Regions from separate parts of the Geodermatophilus sp. URMC 62 genome, predicted to be linked through region 2. Evidence: riboswitches for the same ligand, from Rfam matches in the RefSeq annotation. Region 2 holds a riboswitch; each other region holds the start of a gene.
What was found. A riboswitch is a leader RNA that binds a small molecule or an ion and turns the genes downstream of it on or off. The one in region 2 is predicted to bind cyclic di-AMP.

Region 1: linked by a shared signal. The riboswitch ahead of ACU616_RS17665 (C40 family peptidase) and the one ahead of ACU616_RS06820 (C40 family peptidase) in region 2 are both predicted to bind cyclic di-AMP.
Region 3: linked by a shared signal. The riboswitch ahead of ACU616_RS08905 (aggregation-promoting factor C-terminal-like domain-containing protein) and the one ahead of ACU616_RS06820 (C40 family peptidase) in region 2 are both predicted to bind cyclic di-AMP.

What each region holds. Positions count from the first base shown of each region.
Region 1 covers NZ_JBRFHY010000001.1:3,632,435-3,639,921, forward strand. Annotated here, with positions in the region: gene ACU616_RS17655 (hypothetical protein) at 1-294, shown strand, start outside; gene ACU616_RS17660 (DUF222 domain-containing protein) at 351-1,541, opposite strand; gene ACU616_RS17665 (C40 family peptidase) at 1,740-2,252, opposite strand; cyclic di-AMP (ydaO/yuaA leader) riboswitch at 2,265-2,398, opposite strand; gene ACU616_RS17670 (hypothetical protein) at 2,793-2,927, shown strand; gene ACU616_RS17675 (serine hydrolase domain-containing protein) at 3,133-4,308, shown strand; gene ACU616_RS17680 (MBL fold metallo-hydrolase) at 4,350-5,279, opposite strand; gene ACU616_RS17685 (RtcB family protein) at 5,323-6,480, opposite strand; gene ACU616_RS17690 (TIGR03557 family F420-dependent LLM class oxidoreductase) at 6,659-7,487, shown strand, end outside.
Region 2 covers NZ_JBRFHY010000001.1:1,416,881-1,424,367, forward strand. Annotated here, with positions in the region: gene ACU616_RS06780 (hypothetical protein) at 1-101, shown strand, start outside; gene ACU616_RS06785 (hypothetical protein) at 110-592, shown strand; gene ACU616_RS06790 (DUF3253 domain-containing protein) at 582-836, opposite strand; gene ACU616_RS06795 (hypothetical protein) at 891-1,409, shown strand; gene ACU616_RS06800 (serine hydrolase domain-containing protein) at 1,532-2,863, opposite strand; gene ACU616_RS06805 (DUF3817 domain-containing protein) at 2,878-3,195, opposite strand; gene ACU616_RS06810 (hypothetical protein) at 3,274-3,588, shown strand; gene ACU616_RS06815 (DUF2568 domain-containing protein) at 3,655-4,032, opposite strand; gene ACU616_RS06820 (C40 family peptidase) at 4,158-5,312, opposite strand; cyclic di-AMP (ydaO/yuaA leader) riboswitch at 5,329-5,462, opposite strand; gene ACU616_RS06825 (hypothetical protein) at 5,651-5,875, shown strand; partial or broken gene ACU616_RS06830 (YhjD/YihY/BrkB family envelope integrity protein) at 5,926-6,744, shown strand; gene ACU616_RS06835 (transglycosylase domain-containing protein) at 6,786-7,487, opposite strand, start outside.
Region 3 covers NZ_JBRFHY010000001.1:1,854,830-1,862,316, forward strand. Annotated here, with positions in the region: gene ACU616_RS08895 (GNAT family N-acetyltransferase) at 1-530, shown strand, start outside; gene ACU616_RS08900 (EAL domain-containing protein) at 782-2,020, opposite strand; gene ACU616_RS08905 (aggregation-promoting factor C-terminal-like domain-containing protein) at 2,207-2,815, opposite strand; cyclic di-AMP (ydaO/yuaA leader) riboswitch at 3,064-3,221, opposite strand; gene ACU616_RS08910 (VOC family protein) at 3,454-3,879, opposite strand; gene ACU616_RS08915 (TcmI family type II polyketide cyclase) at 3,911-4,564, opposite strand; gene ACU616_RS08920 (hypothetical protein) at 4,575-4,796, shown strand; gene ACU616_RS08925 (cytochrome P450 family protein) at 4,762-6,042, opposite strand; gene ACU616_RS08930 (FAD-dependent monooxygenase) at 6,079-7,487, opposite strand, start outside.

The DNA of each region.
Region 1 (7,487 bases), 2.2 Mb from region 2:
GTGGCGAGCAGCGAGAGCAGCCCGCCCCCCACGGCACCGGCTCTGAGCGCCGAGGAGCCGGCGAGCGCGCCGGACGTCCCCGAGGAGTTCGCCGCGTCGCTGCAGCAGATGGGGATCCCGCTCGACGCCCACACCGGCTGGGTCGTCGCGCAGGGGATCTGCGTCCGGCTGGGACAGCCGGAGTACGACCAGTTCAGGATGTCCGAGGGCGTCGAGCGGCTCTTCCCCTCCGTGGAGGACGAGCAGGCCCACGACTTCGTGGCCATGGTCGCCGAGTCGGTCTGCCCTGCCTGACACCACCTGCCCGGCCCACCGGTGGGTGTGCCGGGCAGGCCGCCGGCGGCGGGCCGTCAGGCGGCGTGCAGCAGCGGTGCCGGGGTACTGATCTCGGTGCCGTCGGGTCGCCAGGTGCGCCATCGGCCGTCGGGTCGTCGCTCGACGCGGAAGCCGTGGTGGACCTTGGTGTGGTGCCGCTCGCACAGCAGCGCGGAGTTGTCCAGGTTGGTCTCGCCGCCGTCGAGCCAGTGCACGAGGTGGTGCACCTCCGCCCACCACGTGGGGGCGTCGCATCCGGCGAACACACACCCGCCATCGCGCAACTCGACCGCTCTGCGCAGGTGACGATCGGCCAGGCGGTGCTCGCGGCCGAGGTCCAGTGGTGCCCCGTCGGGGCCCATGACGACCCGGGAGACGGTGGCGTCGCAGGCCAGCCAGCGGGCGCGGGCGGCGGAGATGACCGCGCCGAACCCCATCCGCCCGGCAGCAGGACCGCCGCTGCCGGCGGCGAGGTCCTCGTGGTCGATGACGACGGCCACGTGCGGCTTGACCGTGCGCAGGGTCGGCAGGCCACCGGCGGCGAGCGCGTTGTCGGCCAGCTGGACGAGTGCGTCGCCGAGCCGCTGGGCGCGGCTGCGCTGGTCGCCGGCGGGCCGGTCGGCCTGCACGAAGGACTCGACCGCCGCCTGGAACCTCTCCCCACCCACGGCGTCGAGCTCCCCGCGGATCGACAGCGACCCGTCGGCGTGCTTCGACAGCGTCAGCCGCCGCCCGTCGGTGGGGTCGGGCTCGGGTCCGTCGGGATCGAGCCACGTCAGGTAGTGGCGCACCGCGCGGACGACGTCGGTGTGCTCGTGCTCGACGGCCAGCCCGGTGAGCACCGCGTCGATCTCCACCAGGTCCACACCACGCTCGGCGGCCGCGGCCAGCCGCTCGGGCGTGAGCACGACCGCGGCGACGCCCACCTGCTCGGCCGACACAAGCCCGGCGTCGTGCGCCTCGGCCAGCGCCGGCAGGTGCTCCAGCACCCGCCCGTTGCCCACCAGCCGGGCGGCCGCGGCGGCCGAGAGCCGGCAGTGGCCGCGCAGGCAGGACCGCGACCGCAGCCCGTCGCGTTCGGGTGCCTGCCGGTTCTCCGCCGCCCGTACCAGCCGGGTCAGCCGGGCGTCGATCCGGTTGCGCTCGGCGACCGCAGCCGCGACCTCGTCCAGGATCTCCGCGTCCGTCAGCGCGGCGGTGTCACCGATCGCGCCGCTCGAACACATGTACGGAGTCTAGTCGAGGGAAGTGGGCGGATCAACCCGAAAGCCCAGCTCAGAGCCGTAATCGCGGTCGGCTGAGTGTGCATGGCTCGGCCGGACCCGGTCGCCGATGCGGGCGACCGGCGACGGCTCGACGGCTGAGTCCTGACGCGACGGTGCCCCGGCCGGGGAGTCCGGCCGGGGCACCGTCAGGGCCGTGCGTCAGGCGACCCGGCGGGCGCCCACGTAGCTCGGCATCGAGTCGAGGTTCACCACCGCCACCGGCTTGCCGGCGGTCGAGGCGTGGACCATCTGGCCGTTGCCGATGTACATGCCGACGTGCGAGACCGGGGTGTAGAAGAACACCAGGTCACCAGGCTGCAGGTTGGCCTTCGCCACCGGGGTGCCGAACGTCGACTGGGCCTTCGAGGTGCGCGGGATCGAGATCCCGGCCGCCTTGTAGGAGAAGCTGGTCAGCCCCGAGCAGTCGAAGGAGTTCGGGCCGGTCGCGCCGTACACGTACGGGTCACCGACCTGGGCCAGCGCGGTGTCGACGGCGACCTGGGCCGCGCTGGAGGAAGCCGCAGCCGGCGCGGCGGCCACGGCCGTGCCAGCGCTGTCACCCGCAGCAGCCGAGGCCGGCAGGGGGGAGAGGGCGATGCCGGCTCCGGCGATGGCCGCGACGGCGATGCCGCGGAACGAGCGACGAGCGATGGACGTGCGTGCAGTCGTCATCGACGACGGTTCTCCTGTTCTCCACGATCGCCTGCCGGGTTAGCTGACGGGTTCGGACGGGGGAGTCGCCCGGCGCGACGAGTCGCGCTTCACCCCAGTGCTCAGGTGGGTCCCCGGTCCGGGTACCGGCTGGGTGCCGGCATCCGGTTCGGCGTGTCCGGCGGGTGTCACGCGGGAGGTGACGAAGGGCCCTGGCCGAACCGCGACGACGGTAGGTAGGGGATGTGGAGCCCTCAACCGCCCTGGGGGAACGCCACGCCCGGACCACCTTGCGGGACTTGACAAGTGCCAGAAATCCGAAACGCCGTACTGAGCTGCGAAGATCTCCCGGGGCACTGCCCTGTGGCGGACCCCCCGCGTGGGCGGACACGCGGGCCGACGGTAAAAAGGACATAACGGTGCGTCCGAACGCTGAGTCAATGACCGGCCACGAGGGAAGTGGTCGGGACGCCGGGATCCGCACGGTTGCCGCGCCCGTTCACCGGGCATCGGGACAACAGTCGACAGGAGGAGGACCCCGTGGGGATGTTGAGGAAGCTGGTGGCTTCAGGCGTCGCCGCCAAGGTGGTGCAGGAGCTCCAGAAGCCGCAGAACCAGGCCAAGATCAAGCAGTTCATCCGCGACTACCAGGCCAAGAACAAGAGGGGCGGAGGCGGCGCGGCCGGTCGCTACTGACGCCCACCGCGCAGCACTCCTCGCGACCCCTGTCCCGGTACCCGGGACGGGGGTCGCGCCGCGTCAGGACAGCCGCGTCCGGGGATCCGCGTCCGGAGACCGGGTCCCGCCGGCGTCCGGACGCGCCGTTGCGCTGCCCCTGGTCACGCGCCAGCCTGACGCCGGGGCCGCCGCAGAGTCGCGGCGGACCAGCCGAGGAGGGGCCATGAGCAGAGACATCGACGGCAGCCGGATCGACGCGGTGCTGGCCGACGCGGTGCAGAGCGGAGCGGTGCCGCACGTCGCCGCCATCGCCGCCGACCGGGACGGCGTCCTCTACGAGGGCGGCGCGGGGGTGCGGGTGGCCGGGGAGTCCGACGACCCCGTGGGCACCGGCACCCAGTTCCGGATCATGTCGATGACGAAGATGGTCACCACCGCCGCCGCCCTGCAGCTGGTCGAGCGCGGCGACCTCGACCTCGCCGCGCCGGTCGAGGAGTACCAACCCGAGTTCGCCGCCGTCCAGGTGCTCGAGGGCTTCGACGGCGACACCCCGCGGCTGGTCCCGCCGGCCAGCCAGGCGACCGTCTCCCAGCTGGTCACCCACACCACGGGCCTGGGCTACTGGTTCTGGAGCGCCGACCTGCTCCGCTACGAGACGGTGACCGGCGTCCCCAACGTCGTCCCGGGCTCGGCCGAGGCGTTCAAGGCACCGATGGTGGCCCACCCCGGCACCCGGTTCGTCTACGGCATCAACACCGACTGGCTCGGCAGGGTCGTCGAGACCGTCGCCGGCACCACGCTCGACGAGGTCGTGCGGACGGGGATCACCGAGCCGCTCGGGATGGCCGACACCATGTTCCGGCTCGACGAGGGCCGGAAGGCCACCTGCGTCGCCATCCACACCCGCGGCGAGGACGGCCGCTGGACCGCCGTCCCCGAGATCCTCAACCAGGAACCCGACTGGTGGGCCGGCGGGCACGGCCTGTACTCGACGCCGCGCGACTACACCCGGTTCACGCGGGCGCTGCTGCGCGGCGGCGAGCTCGACGGCGAGCGCATCCTGTCCGAGGAGACGGTCGACCGGGCGTTCACCAACCAGATCGGCGACCTGGGGTTCCCCGCCGAGATCCCCACCGCCGACCCGCCGATCACCGACAGCCTGCGGGTCGGGCCGGGCTGGACGTGGGGCCACGGGCTGCTGCTCAACACCGAGGACCAGCCGGGCCGCCGCCGGGCCGGCACCGGCGCCTGGGCCGGCCTGTTCAACACCCACTTCTTCATCGACCGCACCACCGGCGTCTGCGCCTCGATCTACACCAACTCCCTGCCCTTCATCGAGCAGGACGGCGCGTGGCGGGTCTACGGCGAGTTCGAGGAGGCCCTCTACGCCGCGCTCTGAGCCAGGGCGGGGGACGGCGCCGCCGTCCCCCGCGCCCCGGCTCAGGCCCGGCAGCCGATGGGGCCGCCGTGGAAGGCGACCATGTCCGGCCAGATGGCCGTCAGCGGCAGCCGCTCGCCCAGCGGCCGGCCGTCGAGCTCGGCGTGGGCCCGGTGCAGGTTGCCCACCAGCCGCTCGGACTCCTGCCAGGCCGCGTAGGGGTTGTCCGCGTGCCGGCGCGCGGTCTCCAGCGGCGACCAGCCGGCGGCGTGCCCCTCCCGCGCCGCCGCGTCGACGAAGGCCGCGTAGCCCGCGAGGTCGTCGAGCAGCCGGGTCACCTCCGCGCCGCGGCACACCGGGCCGTGGCCGGGCACCAGCACCTCCGGCTCCAGCGCCCGGATCGCGGCCAGCGCCCGGGGGTACCCGGCGACGCTGCCCTCGGCCAGGAACGGCTGACCGCCGGCGAAGGCGATGTCGCCGGCGAACACGACCCCCTCGGCCGGCAGCCGGACGACGACGTCGCCGCGGGTGTGCGCCGGCCCGACGGCGTGCAGCTCGACCGCGCGCTCGCCCAGGTGCAGCGTCATCGCGCCGGTGAAGGTGACGTCGGGCGGCCGCACCTCCAGGTGCCCGTAGTCGGGACCGGTGAGCACCTGGGCGGCGATCAACCCGGCAGCGAGCTGGTCCTCCCGCGCGAGTGCGTGCCCGACGACCGGGGTGTCGGCCGGCGCCAGCCAGTTGCCGAAGGTGTGGTCGCCGTGGTGGTGGGTGTTCACCAGCGCGCGCAGCCGGCCCGGCGCGACCCCGCCCACCGCCGCGAACAGCGCCCGGTTGCGGGCCTCGGTCGAGGTGGTGTCGACCATGAGGCCCGCACCGTCGTCGCCGACGACCACACCGGTGTTGTTGATCATCCAGCTGCCGTCGGGCTGCACGTAGGCGAAGACGCCCGGTGCCACCTGCTGGAGCGCCGCTGCCTCGATCGACGTCGTCACCGGGCCACTGTCCTGCACCGGGCGCGCGGCGGCGAGCGGTCCGTCAGTCGCCCTTGACGTTCACGACCTGGCGCAGCGTGTGCCGGACCTCCACCAGGTCGGCGGCGTCGGCCATGACCCGGTCGATCGGCTTGTACGCGTCGGGGTGCTCGTCGAGGAAGGCGTCGGAGCGGCCCCACGCGATGCCCTTCATGCGCCGGTCGAGGTCGGCGCGGGTGAACATCCGCCGGGCGGCGCCGCGCGAGTGGTTGCGGCCGGCGCCGTGCGGGGCCGACATCAGCGCCTCGGCGTTGCCCTTGCCGACGACGACGTAGGACGCCGTCCCCATCGACCCGGGGATCAGCCCCCACTGGCCCTCCCGCGCGGAGATCGCCCCCTTGCGCGACAGCCACACCTCGGCGCCGTGGTGGGTCTCCCGCTCGGTGTAGTTGTGGTGGCACTGCACCACCTGCACCCGCCGGACCTCCTCGCCCGTGAAGCGCGACACCTGGTCGGCGACGCGGTCCATCATCTCCTCGCGGTTGGCTGCTGCGAACCGCTGCGCCCAGTGCAGCGCCTCGACGTAGGCGTAGAACTCCGCCGTCCCCTCCGCCAGCCAGGCGAGGTCGCGGTCGGGCAGGTCCGTCCCGCGGCAGCGCTCCTGGGCCACCCGGATGTGCTTGGACGCCAGCTTGTTGCCGACGCCGCGCGAGCCGGAGTGCAGGAACAGCCACACCCGGTCGGCCTCGTCGAGGGAGACCTCGATGAAGTGGTTGCCTGACCCGAGCGACCCAAGCTGCAGCGGCCAGTCGCGCACGACGCCGTCGGCCTGGGCCGCCCCGGGCAGGTCCCGCAGCTCCTGGACCCGTGGCGCCGCCGTCTCCCGCAGCTTCTTGTTGTTGCGCCCCGCAGACAGCGGGATCGCCCGCGAGATCTGCTCGTGCAGCGTCGCCAGGTTGCGGCCGCGGACGGCGTCGCCGGTGAACTGGGTGCGCACGGCCATCATCCCGCAGCCGATGTCAACGCCGACCGCGGCCGGGATGATCGCGCGGTCGGTCGGGATCACCGAGCCGACGGTCGCACCCAGGCCGAGGTGGGCGTCGGGCATGAGGGCCACGTACGGGTGGATGAACGGCATCGAGGCGGTGCGCTCGGCCTGGGCCCGGGTGGTCGGCTCGAGGATCGACGCCCAGGTGAGCAGCCGGTCGTTGATTCTCTCCATGGCTCGCTTCTCGTGTCGCGGGTGGGGCCGGCGGATGGGCAGGGCCGGGGGCGGTCGACGGGCCCCGCGCACCCGGGTACCCGGCCGGGACGTCGGCACCCCGGCGTGCCGTTTCCGTTCCGCGGACGCCGGGCAGGCCGGACGGCGACCGAGCGCACCCACAGTGAGGACGACGACGATGCAGGTCGGACTGAAGCTCGCCACCGAGGCCTTCCCGCCGAAGGAGATCGTCCGGCAGACGGTCCGCGCCGAGCAGGCCGGCTTCGACTTCGTCGAGCTGAGCGACCACTTCCACCCGTGGCTCGACGTCCAGGGGCACAGCGGCTTCACCTGGTCGATGCTCGGCTCGATGGCGACCAGCACCGAGCGCATCGGCCTGGCCACGGGCGTGACCTGCCCGATGATCCGGTACCACCCGGCGGTCATCGCCCAGGCCGCGGCCACCGTGCAGATCCTGTCGGACGACCGGTTCACCCTCGGCATCGGCGCCGGCGAGCGGCTCAACGAGCACGTCGTCGGGGAGGGCTGGCCGGCCGTGCGGACGCGGCACAGGATGCTCACCGAGGCGCTGGAGATCATCAAGCTGCTCTGGCAGGGCGGCTACCAGTCCTACGACGGGCAGTACCTGCAGCTCGAGGACGCCCGCGTCTTCGACCTCCCGGACCGGCTCCCGGTCATCGCCGTCGCCAGCGGCGGGCACAACGCCTCCGTGCTGGCCGCCGAGCACGGCGACGGGCTGTTCGCCACCGAGCCGCGCGCCGACCTGGTCCAGGCCTACCGCGACGCCGGCGGCAGCGGCCCGCGCTACGCCGAGGTGCCGATGGCGTGGGCGGCCGACGAGGACACCGCCGCGCAGACCGCGCTGGAGACCAGCCGCTGGGCGGTCACCGGGTGGAAGGTCATGAGCGAGCTGCCCAACCCGGTGAACTTCGACGCCGCCAGCGCGACGGTCACCCTCGACGACATCAAGCAGCAGTTCTCCTGCGGCCCGGACCTCGAGAAGCACC
Region 2 (7,487 bases):
GCGTGCACCCCGGGACGCGGGTGTGCGTGCACACCGACGAGCGCGGGCTGACCGAGGTCGGCGACTTCCTGGGGTCCTCCTCGACGACCGGGCGGCGCTGACCGCGCTGGTGGGGGCGGCCCGGCTGCTGCGCGCGGACGGCGGGCGGCCGCCCGGCGACGTCTACCTCGTGGCCACCAGCAGCGAGGAGATGAGCGGCATCGGCGCCCTGCACGCCAGCCGCACGCTGCCCGGCGACCTCACCCTGGCCCTCGACGTCGGCCCGGCCGAGGCGGAGTACCAGGTCACCGTGGACGGCGGTCCGGTGGTCGCCTACGCCGACGACGCCGTCGTCCACGACCGGGAGGTCGCCGACGCGCTCGTCGACATCGGCCGGGAGCTGGGCCTGGACCCGCAGACGGCGGTGTGGCAGTCCTTCGACTCCGACGCCTCGCAGGCCGAGGCCGCGGGCCTGGCGGCGCGCGCGGCGCTGCTCAGCCTGCCCACGCTCAGCACGCACGGGTACGAGGTGCTGCACAGCGGGACGGTGGAGCGGACCGCCCGGCTGCTGGCCGCCTTCCTCGCCCGCCCGGTGCCGCCGGTCAGCGGCTGACCCGCCGGACGCGGACGGGACCGCGGGCGGTGGCGACGTCGACCACCCTGCCCTGCTGGGTGACCTCGACCGCGCCCGCCGCGGCCAGCCGGCCGGCCGCCGCCCGCGCCGCCGGCATCAGGTCCCGCCAGCCCTCCGGGTCGACCGCGCGGGCCGCCTCCGACGGGCAGATCGTCGCGCCGGGCGCCCGGGCGGCCAGCAGCTCCTCGATCGCCCGCTCCAGGGCGGGGCCGGCGTCGTCCACTCCCCCAGGGTGCGCCCGTTTGCCCTGGTGAGCGCGACGGGTACGCCGTTGCGCATGGCGACGCGCACTCCCGTGGGGACGATCGGCAAGGGCAAGCGCGGCATCAGCACGCTCGGCTGGGCGCTGCGCGGTGCGGCGGCCGGCGCGGCCGGCACCACCGCGCTCAACGCCGTCACCTACCTCGACATGACCGTCCGCGGCCGCGGCACGAGCTCCACCCCGGAGCAGACCGTGGAGAAGCTGGCCGAGAAGGCGCACGTGCCCATCCCCGGCGACGAGGAGCACCGGCAGAACCGCATCCAGGGGCTGGGGCCGATCACCGGCCTGGTCGCCGGCGTCGGCGTCGGCGTGCTCATCGGGCTGGCCCGGGCCTCGGGCTTCCGGTCGCAGCCGCTGGTGGGCACGGCGCTCACCACGCTCGTCGTCCTGGTCGCGGCCAACGGCCCGATGACCGCGCTCGGCATCACCGACCCCCGCACCTGGTCGGCCACGGACTGGGCCAGCGACATCGTGCCGCACCTGGCCTACGGCGCCGTCGTCAAGACCACGATGGACGCCTTCGACCGCCTGTAGCCGCCCTTCCCGGGGGCTCACCGTCCGACCCGCGCCGCCGCGGCCCACTCGACCGGCCGCGAGATCTGCACACTGGCCGCCATCAGCACCGGGAAGGGGACGAGTGTGCAGATCTCGCGGGGTCAGCGCGGCAGTCCCCAGCCGGCCTCGTCGACGCCGCCGGGGACGGGCGCGGCGGGGTCGTAAGGCGTGCGGGTAAAGACGAACGTGCCCAGGTCGAGGTGGTCGGCGGCGATGCGCAGCGGCTCGCCGGCGTAGTAGCCGTCCAGGCCCACCCACGTGCCGTCGTCGCGCCGCCGGAAGCGGCTGGCCCTCCCCGCGCGCCCGGGCAGCGGCCCCAGGTGCAGCAGCCCCCCGGGCAGCGCGCGCAGGGCCAGCGGCGCCGGGCCCCAGTACCAGATCCCCAGCTGCTCCAGCGGCACCGGCGCCGGGGAGGGCACCCAGGGCTCCACCACCCGCGGCTCGGCGGCGCGCAGGTCGGCCAGCAGGCCGGGGACCAGCGCGTCCAGGCCGCTGGTCGTGTTGGCCAGCGAGACCCCGCCGGTGCCCTCCTCGCGGTCGACGAACACCCCGGCCAGGAAGCCGGGCATCGAGCCGCCGTGGCCGGTGAGCGTGCGCCCGTCGACGCGCAGCACCTGCAGGCCCAGCCCGTAGGCCGACCACGCCGGCGAGGAGGGGTCGACGCCGGCCGGCACCGCCATCTCCTCCAGCGTCGCGGGCGACAGCACGTCGCCGGTGTCGCCGAGCAGGAAGACGGCGAAGCGGGCGAGGTCGGCCAGCGTCGCCCACAGCTGCCCGGCCGCGGCCATGACGCCGGCGTCGTGCTCGGGCTCGGGCAGCACGACGTCGGCCCACGGGTGCACCGCGTGGCCCTGGGCGGCCCGCCCGGAGGGGCGCGTCGTCGTCCGGGTCATCCCCAGGGGGCCGAGCACCTCGGCGGTGACGACGTCGGCCCACGACCGGCCGCGCACGCGGGCGAGCAGCTCGCCGAGCAGGCCGAACCCGAGGTTGGAGTAGTGGAAGCGGCGGGCCTCCCCGAGGACGACGTGCTCGCCGGCCAGCCCGAGGTCGGCCAGCGACCCGCCGGGGACGCGCTCCCACCACCCGCCCGGGCTCTCGGCCGCGGCACCGGCGAGGTGCGACAGCAGCTGCCCGACGCTGCGGTCGCCGAACGGCGTACCCGGCAGGTGCCGGTCGAGGAGGTCGTCGAGGCCGAGGCGCCCCTCGTCGCGCAACCGCATCACCGCGACGGCGGTGACCGTCTTGCTGATCGAGCCGAGCCGGTACTGGACGTCGGTGTGCGGCTCGTCGACGTCACCGCGGCCGGCCGACCACACCGGTCCGCCGTCCCGGACGACGCCGGCGACCAGGCTCGGCGCCCGGCCGTCGCGCTGCACCCGGGCGGTGCGGGCGAGCAGGGTGCGGGCGGTCGCGGGGAGGACGGGCTCCGGCATGCCCGCACGGTAGGTCAGGCGCGCGCGGGCTCCTGCAGGCGGCCGGTGCGCCCGGCCCAGCGCTCGAACACCACCGTGGCCAGCGGGGGCACCGAGGCGGCCAGCGCGAGCAGCGCCGTCCACCGCGACCAGCCGAGCACACGGGCGGCGACCAGGGCGACCACCACGTAGGCGACGAACACCGCCCCGTGCACCGGGCCGAAGAACTGCACGCCCGCCTCCGTGGTCGCCGGCACGTACTTGACGTACATGCCGGCGAGCAGGCCGACCCAGGACAGCGCCTCGGCGACGGCGGCGACGCGGAAGGCGAGGGCGACGGTGCGGGGGTTCATCGCGGGGAGGTCCTCCGGTGGACGGTCGGGTCTCCCCTGTCCAACGGGGACCGGTCGTCGAGGATCCCGGCCGGCGGTGTGACCTCCGTGGCAGGGCCGGTGGGCGTGCGGGGTCCGGCGCGGCGCGAGCTCTGCCTCGTGCTGCTCCGCCGGATGGCCGACCTGCGTCCCGACCTGGTCGCCGGGGCGCTCCCCCGCCTCGGCGCCACCCGCGCCGAGGCCCACGCCGCCCACACCCGCTGCTGGAAGGACTCCGTCCCTCCCCCGCCTCGCACGCTCGGCGCGAGCCTCCGGACGGGGGCGCCGCCGGCGACCGCGGGGCGGCTGTGGGAGCACGTCGTCGGCGACGTCAGCGGGCTGCCGGCGCCGTGGACGTCGACCCCGGCGTCGTGACCCGCTGGGAGGTCCGCCTGACCTCGGGCGCCACGGCGGCCTTCGTCCGGGGCCTGCTGCAGCGGGTCAGCGCGCCCGGGCAGCCGCCGCGTCCCTGACCGGCGGCTGCAGGGCCGCCGGGTCGGACAGCAGCGCACCGGCGGCCGAGACCACCGCCAGGACGGCGGCCGGCACGAGCCCGGCGAGGTCGGCCAGGGCGGCGACCGCGCCCCCGAGCACGGCGAGCTTCGTGACGACGAGCAGCGCCCGCGCCCGGACGACGGCACGGGGCGCGGCGAACAGACCCCACAGCACCGCCGCAGCTGCCGGCAGACCCGCTCCGAGGAGCACCCGGAGGGCGGCCGCCTCCGGCACGGTGGCCCCCCACCAGGCCAGGACGCCCAGCGCCGCCATCTCCGAGAGGAGGGCGGCGACCGCTCCCGTCCACGCCCCTGTGCGTCGCATCCCGGCCTTCTGACGTGAGCAGTGCTCTCGTTCGCGAGCAGCGTTCCACACCAGCCGGCCGGGGTCCAGACGCAGCGGAGCCCCGGCTCCCGCGAGGGGCCGGGGCTCCGCCAGCGGTCGCTGCGTCAGGTGAGGCGGCGGGCGCCGGCGTAGCCGCCCATCGCGTCGATGCTGGCCACCTTGACGACGTCGCCGGAGGTGGGGGCGTGCACCATCTGGCCGTTGCCGACGTAGATGCCGACGTGGCTGACCGGGCTGTAGAAGAAGACCAGGTCACCGGGCTGCAGGTCGGCCCGGGAGACCGCGGTGCCCATGCGCGACTGCATGCCGCTGGAGTGCGGGAGGCTGATGCCCGCGGCGCGGAAGGCGTACTGGGTCAGGCCGGAGCAGTCGAAGGAGCCCGGGCCGGCCGCCGCCCACACGTAGGGCTTGCCGCGCTGGGCCATGGCCACCACCGTCGCGGCCGCGCCGCTGCCCCCACCGGACGGCACGGCGGCCGGGGCGCTCGAGGTCGGGGACGACGACGAGGACGAGGAGCCCGAGGACGACGCGGGCGCGCTCCCGGAGGTCGCGGCGGCGCGCTCCTCGTCGCGGCTGGCCCGCTGGGCCTCCTCGGCGGCGTGCGCGGCGGCGGCGGCCTCGAGGGCGGCGCGCTTCTCCTCGGCGCTCAGCCGGGCGAAGTCGGCCTGGTACTCGGCGATCTGCGCCTCGAGGCCGGCCTGCTGGCTGGCGACGTCGTCGTACCGGCGCTGGGCCTCGGCGGCGGCCTCGGCGGCCGCCGTCTGCGCCGCGGTCGCGGTCTCGGTGGCCGTGACGGCCTCGCCGAGCAGGCCGTTCTGGTACCCGGCGACGCCCTGGAGCAGGGTCACCCGGTCGACGAACTCGTCGGCGTCCTGGCTGGTCATGAGGGCCTGCAGCGGGCCCATCGCGTCGCCGGTGTAGGCCGACCGGGCGATCCCGACCACCTGCTCGCGGGCGGTGTCCACCGACGCCTGGGCCTGGGCCAGCGTCGCGGCCGCGGCCTCGGCGGCGGCCTGCTGGGCGGCCAGCCCCTCGCGCGCCTCGTTGAACCGCTCCGTGACGACCTCGAGGTCGTGCCCGCGGGCGGCGACGAGCTCGGCGGCCTCGGCCGCCGTGGTGGGCTCCTCGGCGGCGGCCGGCGCGGGGACGCTCCCCAGACCGAGGCCGATGCCCACGGCGCCGACGAGGGCGAGGACGGCGCGGCGGCGCGACCGGGTGGTCACGGGCAGGCCGGGGACGGACGTGCTCAGGGGCGCCACGGGTCGGCGTCTCTCCTTCTCCTCCCAGGCCGCCTACCGGGTTAGCTGACGGGTTCGGGCGTGGAGTCGCCCGGCGCGCGCGGACCGCGCACGCTTCACCCCGGGACTGCGTTGGGTCCCCGGCCCGGTCCCCCTCGGGGAGGACCGGCTCGACGGCGTCCACGGGGTGTCACCCAGGTAGGTGACGGAACGCCCCGTTGGACGTACACAGCGTAAGGGTGTAACCGGCTCGTGACAATGAGTACTTTCCCGTCGTCCCGCTCACACCCGACCGGTGGGTCGCCGCCCGGTTCCGGCACACCCGTTTGGGAGGGTGCCGGGACGAGCACGAGTCGGGCATGTCCTCCTCCACGCGCTCGCGCCTCGCCCGGCCGCTCGTCGTGCTCGCCCTCCTCGGCTCGCTGGTCGCCTGCGGCGACAACACCGACTTCTCCCGGGGGCCCACCAACTGCGACTCCAGCGGGGAGGACGCGAGCAACCCCAACGACGCCAGCTGCCAGGAGACCGGCGAGAACCCGGGCAACGACGCGCCGACCACCGACGACGCCAACCCCGGCGGCTGAGCGCTGCCCCGGACCGTCGGCGGGCGCGCGACCGCCCGGGTCGTGAGCCGGTGAGCCGGGGACGGAGGTGGACGGCGGCCGGGCCGGGCGCCGCGACGCGCGCGCTCCTGGCCGGCGCCCGGCGCCTGCTGCGCGGCCGCGATCTCGCCCTCATCGCCGCCGGGCTGACCTTCTACGCGGGCATCGCGGTCGTGCCGCTGCTGCTGGTGGCCGTGCGGCTCACCGCGCTGGCCACCTCGCCCGCCGAGGTGCGCGCGCTCGTCGGCCGGCTGACCGAGCTGCTGCCGGCCGAGCTGGGCGCGCCCGGCGCGGTCGAGCGGCTGGCCTCCGCCGGGGTCCGGCTGGACCTGCTCGGCTTCGTCCTGGCGCTGGTGCCCCTCTCCTTCTACGGCGAGGGCCTGCGCCGCGCCCTGCTGCGCTTCAGCCGGCAGCGGGACACCGACACCCTCACCGGCTGGCGCGGACGGCTGCTCACGCTGCCGCTGGTCGTCGTGACGCCCGTGCTGCTGTACCCGCTGCTGCTGGCCGCCCGCTTCATGGCCGACCTGGCCCAGCAGGACGGCGTGGGCCCGGCGGTCGGCCGTTTCTTCGTCGGCTACTACTCGGTGCTGTTCGTCCTCACCGTGCCCCTCGCCTGGGGCTTCGGCGTGGTCGCCGCCGGCCGGCACCGCCGGCGCGCGGTGGCGTGCGGCGCCCTGTTCACCGCGGCGTGCCTGTCGGGGTTCCTGCAGGGGTTCGTGGTGTTCCTGTCGCTGCCCCTGGACCTCGGGGCGCCCTTCGGCGGCCTCGTCGCCGTGGGCGCGGTGGTGGCCGTCGGCCTCTGGATGTTCCTGCTGCACCTGGTGCTGCTGGCCGGGTGGCTGCTCACCCAGTCCCTCGACGAGCTCCTGGGCCGGCGGCAGCAGGAGGACTACCCCGACGGGAAGCCCGGCGCGAACCCCGGCGGCAGCCCGGGCACGGGCAGCTCCGGCCCCGGCAGCGCCGGTGCCACCGGCGGCTCGGGCGCCGGTTCCGGTGCCGGCTCGGGGGCCGGTTCGGGGGCCGGTTCCGGTGCCGGTGGCGGCGGCTCGGGGGCCGGCGCGGGCTCCGGGGCCGGCGCCTCGGGCGCGGGGGCGGGCGGCGGCGGCTCGGGCGCCGAGGACGTCTCCGGCGCGGGCCGGGGGTCCGGCGCGGGGGCGGCCGGGGGTTCGGGAGCCGGCTCGACGTAGGCGCTGCCGTTGCTCACCAGGATCGACACCTGCTGGCCGGGGACGGCGCGGCCGCCGCGCGGGGGGCTGGTGCCCAGCAGCGCTCCCTCCGCCTCGTCGCTGTCGACGCGCACGGTCCGGGAGGTGAACCCGGCGTCGGCGAGCGCGCGCTCGCAGGCCCGCACGCTGGAGCACCCGGGCACCGGCCGGGTGTTGCCGTCCTGCACGGTGGGGTCGGCGGGCGGGAACTCGCCGCTGCCGCGGGCCTGCAGCACCGGCGCCATCGCGTCGTGCCAGATCGTGGCGCCCTTCCCGCCGCCGAAGCCGCCGACGTCCTCGTTGCGCTTGGGGTTGAGCACCATGACGCTCGCGGTGATCTCGGGCGTGTAGCCCACGAAGGCCACCGAGTAGTTGTCCTGCGAGGT
Region 3 (7,487 bases), 440 kb from region 2:
GCGCCGACCTCCCGCTGCTCGCCCGTTGGCTGGAGGAGCCGCAGGTGGCCCGCTGGTGGGCGCACGAGACCACGCCCGAGGCGGTCGAGGCCGACTTCGCCCCCGGCATCGACGGCCACGACAACACCCAGGTGTGGGTGGTGTGCACCGGCGGCCGCCCGGTCGGGGTGGTGCAGCGCTACCGCCTCTCCGACGAGCCCGAGTACCTCGCCGAGCTCACGCCGGTGGTCGACGTCCCGCCGCGGGCGCTGTCGATCGACTACCTGATCGGCGAGCCCGACGTCCGGGGCGGGGGAGCGGGCGCGGCGGTGCTGCGGGCCTTCGTCGCCGACTGCTGGGCGGCGTACCCCGACGCCGACGCCGTCCTGGTGCCGGTGGCCGCGGGCAACGTCGCGTCCTGGCGGGCGCTGGAGAAGGCCGGGTTCACCCGCGTCGCCGAGGGCCCGCTGACGCCGGACAACCCGGTCGACCCGCCCGACCACGTCGTCTACCTGCTGCGCCGGCCGGGCGACGGCGACCCCACCGGATAGGACCCCGGCGCGCGGCCGCCGCTCACCGCGGGACGGCCACGCCGGCGGGCCAGGCGCAGCAGCAGGTCGGTGTGCCCCGAGCCCGGCCCGTAGAAGAGCCCGAAGCGGAGCACCACGCTGCTCGTCGGCCGCCCAGGCCGACGGGCGCAGGAACGTCGACGGCGAGGGGATCGCGGTGGCGACCGCGGCCCACCCTGCCCGAGGACGCGCGCCCCCGGTAGGGCCGGCGGCGCGGGGCGGACGGGTGCCGCTCAGGCGGGGAGGAGTCCGGGGTGCGCGAGGCCGGGCGGCCGGGACCCGGGAACAGCGGGCTTCGGGCCGGCGGGGGCGAGGGCCTCCGGTGGCCCGGGACGGCCGAAGTGCCAGCCCTGCCCGAGGTCGACGCCGAGCCCGAGCAGCGCCGCGGCCTCGTCGGCGGTCTCGATGCCCTCGGCGACCACGGTGACGCCGCAGCCGTGGCCGAAGGTGACCAGCGACTCGACCAGCTTGGTCAGCACGGGGTCGGTGGTCAGGCCGCTGACGATGCTGCGGTCCATCTTGATGACGTCGGGGGCGGTGACCACGATGTGCCGCAGCGAGGAGAACCCGGCGCCGACGTCGTCGATGGCCAGCCGCATGCCCCCGGCGCGGAAGGGCAGCAGCGCGCTGCCGAGGGCGTCGTAGTCCGCGACCGGGTCGTGCTCGGACAGCTCGAGCAGGACCCGGTGCAGCGGCAGGGTGTGCAGCAGCGCGGAGAACTCCGGCGTCAGCAGGGTCTGCGGCGAGACGTTCATCGCCACGTAGCCGTCCACGCGGTCGAGGTGCTCGGCGGCGCGCCGCAGGGCCAGCAGCTCGACCTCGTGGCCGCGGCCGATGCTGTGCGCCTCCTCGAAGACGACGTCGGGGCCCTTGCCCCAGTCGGCGGGGAAGCGGCTGAGCGCCTCGGCGCCCACGCGGTCCCCGGTGGCCAGGTCGACGATCGGCTGCAGGACGACGGTCGGCCCACCGGAGGTGACCAGCGGGTCGAGCCGGCCGTCGATGTCGTCGCGGCGCTGCTGCGCGCGGAGCTCGGGCTCGATGATCACCGAGGCGGCCGACGCGAGGACCTTCATGAGGGCCTCGTCGCGTCGGGTGAGCTCCTTGTCGGAGGTGAACCCGAAGGCGCAGAACGTGCCGTAGAGGCTGCCGTCGGACAGCCGGACCGGCGTCGAGACGTAGCTGCGGATCCGCGGGATGCGCGCCGAGGGCAGCGACATCGCCAGCGGGTACCGCTTCACGTCGTCGATGACGGGGGGCAGGTCCCCGTCGAGGATCTTCTGGCAGAACGACGTCTCCTGGACGACCTTCGCGCCCTCCTGGACGAGGACCGGCACGCGGGTGTCGACCACCTCCAGGTGCTGGGTGGTCCCGTCCATGCGCGTCAGGAACGCCACGGGCATGTGCAGCGACGTCCTCGCCGTGCGCAGCAGGTCGGCGATCCGCTGCTCGGCGTCGGTGCGCTTCCTGGCCATCGTGTGCTCCCGTCCGGAGGGTCCTCCTCTGCATCGACGCAGGGGGCGGACACCTGGAACGGCCGGGAGCCGACCTCACCCGGACCGGTGAGACGGTCCGGCGGGCGCCTCCCGGGAGGGACGGGGGAGACGCCTGCGCCGGGGGCCCGCTCCCGCTGCTGAGAGGGGCCCACGGCGGTCAGGGGATCAGTACCAGTTGTTCGCCTGGTGGAAGTCCCAGGCGGCGCAGGAGCTGCCGTACCGGTTCTCGATGTAGATCAGGCCGGCGTCGATCTGCCGGTAGGGGTCCGACGTCTTGGCGATGCCGGTGCTGGCCCACGTGGAGTCCAGGAACTGCGCGATGCCGTAGGCGGTGCTGGTGGGGTTCTGCGCGTTGGGGTTCCACCCGCTCTCGGCCTCCCAGAGCTTGTCGAGGCAGCCGAACTGGGTGCTGTTCCCGACCTGGCCCGCGGCGTAGTCCTTGTACGCCTGCTCGCCGGTGGCGGCCGGTGCCGGCGCGGGGGCCGGCGCCGGGGCGGGCGCGGGGGCGGGAGCAGGCGCGGGGGCCGGCGCCGGTGCGGGGGCCGGCGCGGGAGCAGCCGCGGGTGCGCCGTCCCGGTTGCCGCCCCACTGCCCCGTGGAGCCGCGGTCGCCCGGGTTCCACTCGTCGGCCTGCGCGACCGCCTGCCCGCCGAAGGCGAGGCCGAGGGTCATGACCCCCGTGGCGGTCAGCAGGAGCAGGGCGCGGCGGCGCGGCGGCGCGGCGGCGGGGGCGTTCTGGGCACAGGTGTGCTCGACAGCGGTGCGTGCGTGCATGGAGACGTCCTCCTGGAGACGCGGTCACCGTCGATCGGTGCCGCGGCGGTCGGGATGGGCTGCGGGCACCACGCCGTGCGCGCGGTGCCCGGGCGGGCAGGGCTCGACAGCCGGGCGTGCGGCAGCGGCCGGACGCGGGGCCCGGCGGACGGCGCCGTACGACGGCTGGTGCGTGCAGGTGGACAGGCGGGAGCGCGATGGTCCCGGACCTGGACGCGCAGGGGCGGTGCCCCAGGCGCGAGTGATCTCCGTTCTCCCCGGGCCGCCTACCAGGTGAGCTGACGGGTTCGGGCTGGGAGTGCCCTACCCGCTCCCGGCGACGGCCGGGAGCGGGACTCACCCCGGTGGTACTGGTGGGTCCCCGGCTCGCGCCCACGGTGTGGACGCGACTCGGCGGCATCCGGCAGGGAGCCCCCGGGACGGGGGCGAGACGCCCGGCCGGACGCCGAAACGCTAAGGACGGGACCGGTCCGTGACAATCTCGTGACCTGAAACGGGTCGGCCCGCGGCGCGACAGGCCGACGCCACGCCCGGGATCGCGCTCGGGACGTCACGCCGCGCGACCACCGGGGGCCGGACGCACGGCGACCGCCGGGACCCAGCGGTCCCGGCGGTCACGGTGCCGGCAGCGTGCGGTGTCAGGCGTTCCAGGGCGGCGCCCCACGCCGGAAGTCGGCGGCGGGGTGCTGGTCGGAGACGAGGCCGACCACGTTGCCGAAGGGGTCGACGACGGCCGCACTGACCACCGGCCCGTGCGGCGTGAGGGGGATGTACTCCTTGGCGCCCATCGAGGCGAGCCGCTCGAGGACGGCGTCGAGGTCGTCCACCCACCAGTTCCCGATCACGCCGCCCGGCTCGAACGCCGCGCTGAACGGGGCGGCGGTGCGGGCGGCGATCGCCAGGCGGGTCCTCTCGTCGAGGTCGAACGCGGCATAGCTCAGCCGCCCGTCGGGTCCGGGCCGGGTGAAGGTGGGCCCCGAGCCCAGGAACTCCGTGTACCAGGCCGTGGCCGCGACCACGTCGTCGGCCCAGTAGGTGAGCGACGCGATCCCGCGCAAGCTCATGGTGAGACCTCTTTTCGGTCGGTCGGCATCGTCAGTCCCCGGGTGTCCAGTCCGGGGCCGTCCAGCGGTGGAACACCCGGGCAACCGAGTCGCGTGGGGTCTGCCACGTCTCCGGGTTGTACGGGCTGACGTAGGGGGCGAGGTCGGCCATCACCTTGGCGAAGGCCGGTCGCATCGACTCGTGGTTCTCCCGCACGGCCGCGGCCTTGACGCGGTCCTGCTCCAGGAGGTGCACGAAGACGTCCTCCATCGAGTACAGCCAGCGGCCGGTGACGCCGGTCTCCGTCGGCAGCCCGCCGGCGTCGGACTCGGCGAACACCCGCGCGATGGCCTCCTCGGTGCCCGGCTTCATCCGCTGCACGATGACGGTCATCTCCCGGTCGGGGGAGACCTCACCCTCGGGCACCCACGAGTAGAACTGCTTGGCCACGGAGTGCGACGGGTTCTGCCAGTAGCTCGGGTAGGGCGTCACGTAGGGGGCGATGGCCTCGGCGATCGCCTGGAACGCCGGCAGGCCGCGGCGCTGCCCGGAGACCTCCGGGTCCTCCTTGCGCTCGATGACGTGCAGGTACAGGCCCTCGTAGGAGAGCAGGACGCGCCCGACGACGCCCATGTCCTGCGGCCGGGTCGTCCGGTCGTAGTAGGCGAACACCGGCCCCACCTTGTCCTCGGTGCCGGGTGCCATCCGGCAGACGATGACGTTGCGGAACGGCCGCCACGACGCCGAGGACCAGCTGGCGGGCGCCGTGGACGTGTTCGTGAACTCGACCGTGTCGTTCGCCCAGGGCGGTTCCGTGGGCGTCGTCGAGGCGTCGGCCGCCGGGTCGGCCGACGGCGTGGCCGACGTGCTGGTCGACGTGCTGGTCGACGGGGTCGTCTGGGTCATCGCGTGCCTCCAGGGACGGGAGTGGGGGTGAATCGGAGGGGGAGTTCCAGCAACCCGCGGAAGGCCGAGGCCGCGGGGAGCCACTGCAGGTCCTCGACGGGGACGTCGAGGCGCAGGTCGGGGAGGCGCACGAGGATCCGCCGCAGTGCGGTCGTCGCCTCCAGCCGGGCCAGGGCGGTGCCCAGGCAGTAGTGGATGCCGTGGCCGAAGGCCAGGTGCGAGGTGGGACCCCGGCTCAGGTCGAGCTCGTCCGGGTCGGCGACCAGCGCGGGGTCGTGGTTGGCCGCGCTGAGCACGATGGTGACGATCGAGCCCGCCGGGACGGCGACCCCGCCGATCTCGAGGTCCTCGGTGGCGAAGCGGAAGCTCGACACCGGCACCGACCCGTCGAAGCGCAGCAGCTCCTCCACGGCGTCCGGGATCCGGGAGGGGTCCTGCAGCAGCTCGGCCAGCTCCTCGGGGTGGGTCAGCAGCGCCACGACGGCGTTGCCGAGGAAGTCCGACGTCGTCTGGTAGCCGGCGAACAGCAGCAGGAAGGCGCTGGAGACCAGCTCGGCCTCCGAGAGCCGGCCGTCCCCGTCGCGGGCGGCGATCAGGGCGCTGACCAGGTCCTCGCCGGGCTGCTCGCGCTTGGTGGCGACCAGGCCGGTGAAGTACGCGTGCAGCCGTGACTGCGCCTGCCCGATGGCGGCCCGGTCCTCCTGGGGGCTGCGTCCGCCGGTGCCGACGGTCCGGATGACCTGGGTGCCGGCCAGGATCTCCTCGTGGTCGGACTCGGGGATCCCGAGCAGGTCGCCGATGACCGCCAGCGGCAGCCGGAGGGCGAAGTCGTCCACGAAGTCGGTGGCGCCGCGCGGTGCGATCCGGTCCAGCAGGCCCTCGACGATCTCCTCCACGCGGGGCCGCATCGCCTCGATCCGCCGCGGGGTGAACGCCTGGGTCACCAGGCGGCGCAGCCGGCTGTGCTCGGGCGGGTCGGAGTTGAGCATGTTGGTGTTGATCTGGCGCGCCTTCTCGCCGAACACCGCCAGGTAGGTGTCCCCGGCTCGGTACAGGTCCTTGGACAGCCGCGGGTCCGACAGCGCCTGCTTGGCGTCGTCGTAGCGGGTGACGAGGAAGGAGTCGAAGCGCGGCGTCCGCACCTTCACGACCGGGCGCTCGGCGCGCAGCCGGGCGTAGACCGGGTAGGGGTCGGCGCGGAACTCGGGCGTGTAGATCTCCGCGCCGGGGACGACGTCGTCCGCCGTGCTCGGTGCGGGGTCAGCGGTCTGCGTCATGGGTCTCCCTCGGGTGGGCGTGGGGGTGCGGTCGGGTCACTGCGCGAAGACCCCCGCCAGGTGGTCGCGCAGGGCGTCCTCGTCCAGCGGGCGGCTGCGGAAGCCGACGTGGCCGTCGGGGCGGACCAGGTAGGCCGCCGTCCCCGCGCCCGCAGTGCCGTAGGCGGCGGCGAAGGCCCCTCCGGCGTCGCGGACGACGGGCAGGTCGACCAGCGGGGGCACCCGGGCGTCGGGGGCCGCGAGGAGGTAGGCCGTCACCTCGCCGCGGGTCTGCTGCCGCACACCGACGGCGAGCTTCTCCAGGGCGAGCACCTGCTCCTCCGGGACGCCCGCGTCGGCGTGCAGCAGCAGCGTCGAGCGGGTGCCGCGGGTCAGGTCGAACAGCCGCAGGGGGTGGGCCACGCCGAAGCGCCGCAGCCCCTGCACGTCCGGCGCCCGGTGCCCGGGTTCCGGCCCGGCGGGGAAGCCGCCGGGGGCCGTCTCGCCGACCAGCGGGCTGCCGGCGTAGTTCATGGTCATCTGCATCTCGAGCAGGAACTGGGCCTTCTCGTCGGCCATGTCCATCTCATCGGTGAACGCGATGGCCACGGCCCGGTCCACGATCATCTTCCCGGCGGGACGGCGCTCGGCCTCGTAGCTGTCCAGGAGCCCGGGCGCGGCCTCCCCCCGGACGGCGAGGGCGAGCTTCCAGCCGAGGTTCCAGGCGTCCTGGATGCCGGTGTTCATCCCCTGCCCGCCGGCCGGCGGGTGCAGGTGCGCGGCGTCGCCGGCGACGAACACCCGCCCCTCGCGGTAGCGGTCGACGATGCCGTGCTTGATCCGGAAGATCGACGACCAGCGCAGGTTGCTCGCCGTCGTCCCGGGCGGCCCCAGGTCGTCGATCGCGGCCTGCATGTCGGCCAGCGTCGGCGGCTCGTACTCCTGCCAGAACCCGGGTGGGACGACGCCGGAGCCGACCGCCTCCTGCCACCGCTCGGGCGCCAGGGTCGCGATCCGGTAGCGGTTGCGGCCCTTGAGCGGGACGCAGACGAGCATCCCGGTGAAGTCGTCCTCCTCGATCCGCACGAAGCGCACCAGGTGCCCGGCCGGCAGGTCCCAGTCGACGTCGACGTCGCCGAGCATGAACAGCTGCGGGAACATCGACAGGCCGCCCTCGAAGGAGAGCCCCAGCCCCGACCGGACGGCGCTGTGCGCCCCGTCGCAGCCGACCAGGTACTGCGCCCGGGTGGTCTCCTCCCCACCGTCGACGTGCCGCAGCCGCGCGGTGACGCCCTCGTCGTCCTGGGCGAAGGCGACCAGCTCCACCCCGCGCTCGACGACCACGCCCAGGGAGGCCAGCCGGGCGCCGAGGATGCGTTCGGTGTCGTACTGCGGGAGCCCGAGGTGGGCGTAGGGCAGCTCGTCGAGGCCGGCCCAGTCGACCTGGTGGGTCTGCACGCCGTTGA